2 regions of the Vibrio neonatus genome follow, and region 2 is predicted to be linked to the other one. Evidence: predicted binding sites of a transcription regulator. Region 2 holds the regulator's gene; the other holds the start of a gene.
The links. The regulator PurR, encoded in region 2, represses purine synthesis genes. The targets are predictions, from matches to a motif close to TNANGNAAACGTTTNCNTNA.
Positions count from the first base shown of each region.

Region 1: the regulator PurR is predicted to act here: its motif matches at 633-652, upstream of metK (methionine adenosyltransferase).

Region 1 covers NZ_AP024885.1:2,308,423-2,310,633, forward strand. Annotated here, with positions in the region: gene tkt (transketolase) at 1-450, opposite strand, end outside; gene metK (methionine adenosyltransferase) at 790-1,941, shown strand.
Region 2 covers NZ_AP024885.1:1,668,698-1,670,908, forward strand. Annotated here, with positions in the region: gene torD (molecular chaperone TorD) at 11-661, shown strand; gene purR (HTH-type transcriptional repressor PurR) at 825-1,841, shown strand; gene OCU38_RS07675 (TVP38/TMEM64 family protein) at 1,999-2,211, shown strand, end outside.

The DNA of each region.
Region 1 (2,211 bases), 640 kb from region 2:
ATAAGTGAAGTGGTCAACGATGTCGTGACCTGGCTTATTAAACTGAGCAGCAAGTGCTTTTTCAGCCATTGCCATACCAACAGCGTTAGTAATACCTTGGCCTAGTGGGCCTGTCGTTGTTTCAACGCCGGGTGCATATCCATATTCTGGGTGACCTGGAGTTTTAGAGTGCAACTGACGGAAGTTTTTAAGATCATCAATAGACAACTCATAACCACTCAAATGAAGCAGAGAGTAGATCAGCATTGAACCATGACCATTAGAAAGGATAAAACGGTCACGATCAGCCCACTCTGGGTTTTGTGGGTTATGGTTTAGATGATCACGCCAAAGTACTTCAGCGATGTCAGCCATCCCCATTGGTGCGCCTGGGTGACCAGAGTTAGCTTGTTGAACACCATCCATGCTAAGAGCACGAATTGCATTGGCTAGATCTTTACGAGAAGACATGTCTGCTCCTGAATGCATAAGCAATTTATAAAAAATAAGTCCTGTTCCCAACAGAGGATGTTGGGCGGTGTTATTGTCGCAAAGCGCCTCTGTTACTGCAAACAGTTTCCCGTGCAAAATTCAAACTATGAGAGATTGATTTATTTAACATCTAACGATATTTAGTAAAAACTAATGTGACCTAGCGCAAATATTTTACTCACTTAAATCGTAAAAAAGCTTGTATTTCGTCTATTCAAAATTAGAATAGACGTCTAGAAGTAGAAACACCTACTTAAAGTACAATTCAAAAGACGCCTATGATGCGTCTTTTCTTAAACCAGAATAAGGGAGCCCATCATGGCTAAGCACCTGTTTACTTCTGAATCAGTATCAGAAGGCCATCCAGATAAAATCGCAGACCAAATCTCTGATGCGGTTCTAGATGCAATCATCGAGCAAGACCCGAAAGCTCGCGTTGCATGTGAAACTTACGTAAAGACTGGCATGGTAATGGTAGGTGGTGAAGTGACTACCTCTGCTTGGGTTGATATCGAAGAACTAACGCGTCAAACCGTTCGTGAAATCGGTTATGTAAACTCTGAGATGGGCTTCGATGCTGACTCTTGTGCTGTACTAAATACTATTGGTAAGCAATCTCCAGATATCAACCAAGGTGTTGATAAAGCTGACCCTAAAGACCAAGGCGCTGGCGACCAAGGTATTATGTTTGGTTACGCGACTAACGAAACTGAAGTATTGATGCCTGCACCAATCACTTACTCTCACCGCTTAGTTGAAAAACAAGCTGAAGTACGTAAAAACGGCACGCTACCTTGGTTGCGTCCTGATGCAAAATCTCAAGTTACCTTCCAATATGACCAAGGTAAAATTGTCGGCATCGATGCTGTTGTTTTATCAACTCAGCACAGCGAAAGCGTTTCAACAGAAGAGCTTCGTGAAGCAGTGATGGAAACTATCATCAAACCAGTACTTCCTGAGCAATGGTTAAACAAAGAAACTAAATTCTTTATTAACCCAACCGGTCGTTTCGTTATCGGTGGCCCAATGGGTGACTGTGGTCTAACTGGTCGTAAAATTATCGTTGATACCTACGGCGGTGCAGCTCGTCACGGTGGTGGTGCGTTCTCTGGTAAAGATCCATCAAAAGTTGACCGTAGTGCGGCATACGCAGCTCGTTATGTAGCGAAAAACATCGTTGCTGCTGGCATGGCTGACCGTTGTGAAATCCAACTTTCTTACGCTATCGGTGTTGCTGATCCAACATCAATCATGATTGAAACCTTCGGCACTGAAAAAGTAGCCCAAGAAATCATCATTGAAGCTGTTCGTCAAAACTTCGACCTACGCCCATACGGCTTACAAGAAATGCTGAACTTGCTACAACCTATCTACAAGAAAACAGCGGCTTACGGTCACTTTGGTCGTGAAGAATTCCCTTGGGAAGCGACAGACAAAGCAGCAATCCTTAAGGATTTTGCTGGTCTATAATCGACTAGAAACATCTATTTATATCAACCTCAGCCTTTGTGCTGAGGTTTTTTTTACTCTCCATTTGCCCCTGTCATCTACCCCCTTCTGATTATTTTTCATGCAAAATTTGTAATTCCTAACATCCACAACGATAGTTATGAAAGTTAACGAAATGTTAAATAGATCACCTTTTACATAAAGGAATCAAAATAGCAGCAGGCCGACTCTAGTAGGATTTCTAGTGCGAACAACCAGTTATCCCATGTTCAGAGTCAATATTACGGGACT
Region 2 (2,211 bases):
GGGTTAAACAATGCAAGAGCTCAAGCAGTTTAATGAACAGCGGGCAGAAATTTATTGGTGGTTTTCCAGCTTATTTTCTAAAGAGCTGACCCAAGACGAACTGATTGCCTATCAAACCCCTGAAGTGAGGGGTTTCATTAATGGTCTAGCCGAAAATGAAACCCTAGCCACAGCCGCTAAACGCTTACTGGGTGCTCTTGAGCGACTGCAACTGCGCCCGAATGCTCAGCTTGAATTATCCGCTAATTTCTACGACTTATTTTTAGCCTCTGACAAACAAACTGCCCAGCCCTGCGCCTCTGTTTATATTGACGAAAACAAGGCGCTTAATGGCACCCCTGCTCAGCAGATGACGCAAGTTATGTTAGAGCATGGCATTGAAGTGGATAAATGCTTTAACGAGCCTGCCGATCATCTGGCTGTTGAACTCGACTTTATTGGCAATCTAATCATGCGCTCAAACGCGCTAGAAATGGAATCACATCTAGAAGCGGCCCTTAGTGAACAGAAGTCATTCATTGAGCAACATTTACTGAATTGGATTCCACAATTTTCGGCAAACTGCACTAAATATGATGAATTTGGTTTCTATTCTGCGGTCGCTGAACTGTTAGTTAAATTTTGTGAAATTGATTGTCGTTATCTCAGTAATGAAAAATAGCTCAGTTACCGAAAATAGATTCACATTATCGTCATAAATGCGTTGTCAGTTTCATCATTTATGGCTAGACTCCCCCGCAATCGTTTGCAATGTGATTTTGAGTGCAAATTACTCAATAATTCAACGCATTTTATAATCATTACTTATATTTACAAGGTCTCCTATGGCAACCATAAAAGACGTCGCAAAACTGGCTGGTGTCTCCACCACTACAGTTTCACACGTTATCAATAAAACACGTTTTGTGGCTGAAACAACACAAGAACGTGTTATGGAAGCTGTAAAAGAGCTCAACTATGCGCCAAGTGCGGTTGCTCGTAGCTTAAAATGCAACACCACTAGAACCATTGGCATGTTGGTAACTCAATCCACTAACCCCTTCTTTGCGGAAGTGGTCGATGGCGTAGAAAGTTACTGTTACCGTCAAGGCTATACGTTGATCTTATGTAACACTGGCGGACTGTACGAAAAGCAGCGCGATTACATTCGTATGCTTGCCGAAAAGCGCGTAGATGGAATATTAGTAATGTGCTCTGACTTAACCGAAGAGCTACGTGAAATGCTAGATTCTCACCCAGGCATTCCTAAAGTGGTGATGGATTGGGGCCCCGAGTCCTCCTCTGCAGACAAGATCATTGATAACTCAGAAGAAGGTGGCTACCTTGCCACTAAATATCTGGTTGAAAATGGACATACGAAAATTGGCTGTTTAACTGGTCAAACTGAAAAGCTTGCTTGTATTGAGCGTATGTCTGGCTATAAAAGAGCATTGGCTCAAGCTAATATCCCATACAACGACGATTTCATTTTTGAAGGTAACTTTGAATGTGATACCGCAGTTGAAACAGCTGATAAACTGGTCGCTCTTGCAGAAAGTGAACGCCCCACGGCTATTTTCTGCTTTAACGATATCATGGCGCTGGGTTTAATTAGCCGTCTGACTCAACATGGCATTGCCGTTCCAGAAGATATCTCTGTAATTGGTTACGATAATATCGATTTAGCCGGCTATTTTGCGCCGCCTCTTACCACGATACATCAGCCAAAACGTCGCGTGGGTAAAACCGCCTTTGAGATCTTGCTAGAGCGCATTAAAAACAAAGAGCATGACCGCCGCATTTTTGAAATGCACCCAGAGTTGGTAGAGCGCTCAAGCGTGAGAAACCTAAACGCTAGTTAACATGACCATTTAATTGAATAAGGCTAGATATCTTAATGATTTCTAGCCTTTTTTATTTGTACCTGCTGAGAATAAATCAAATAAAATACGCAAGTGATGAAAGTTTCCTATTATTGATCCTGTCTCTATACTTACTCAGGATGATAAGGACGCACTCATGAATAAGAAATTGATAATCGGGCTAATTTTAGTTGCAGCGATTGTATTACTCGGCATCAACTTCGGTCAGTACTTCACTTTAGAAAACGCCAAAGCTCAGCAATTAGCGCTCAATACGCATATTGAAAATAATTTCGTATTGTCAGCGGCTATCTACTTTATTGGCTACGTATTTGTTACGGCCTTTTCCATTCCTGGCGCTGCTGTGGTG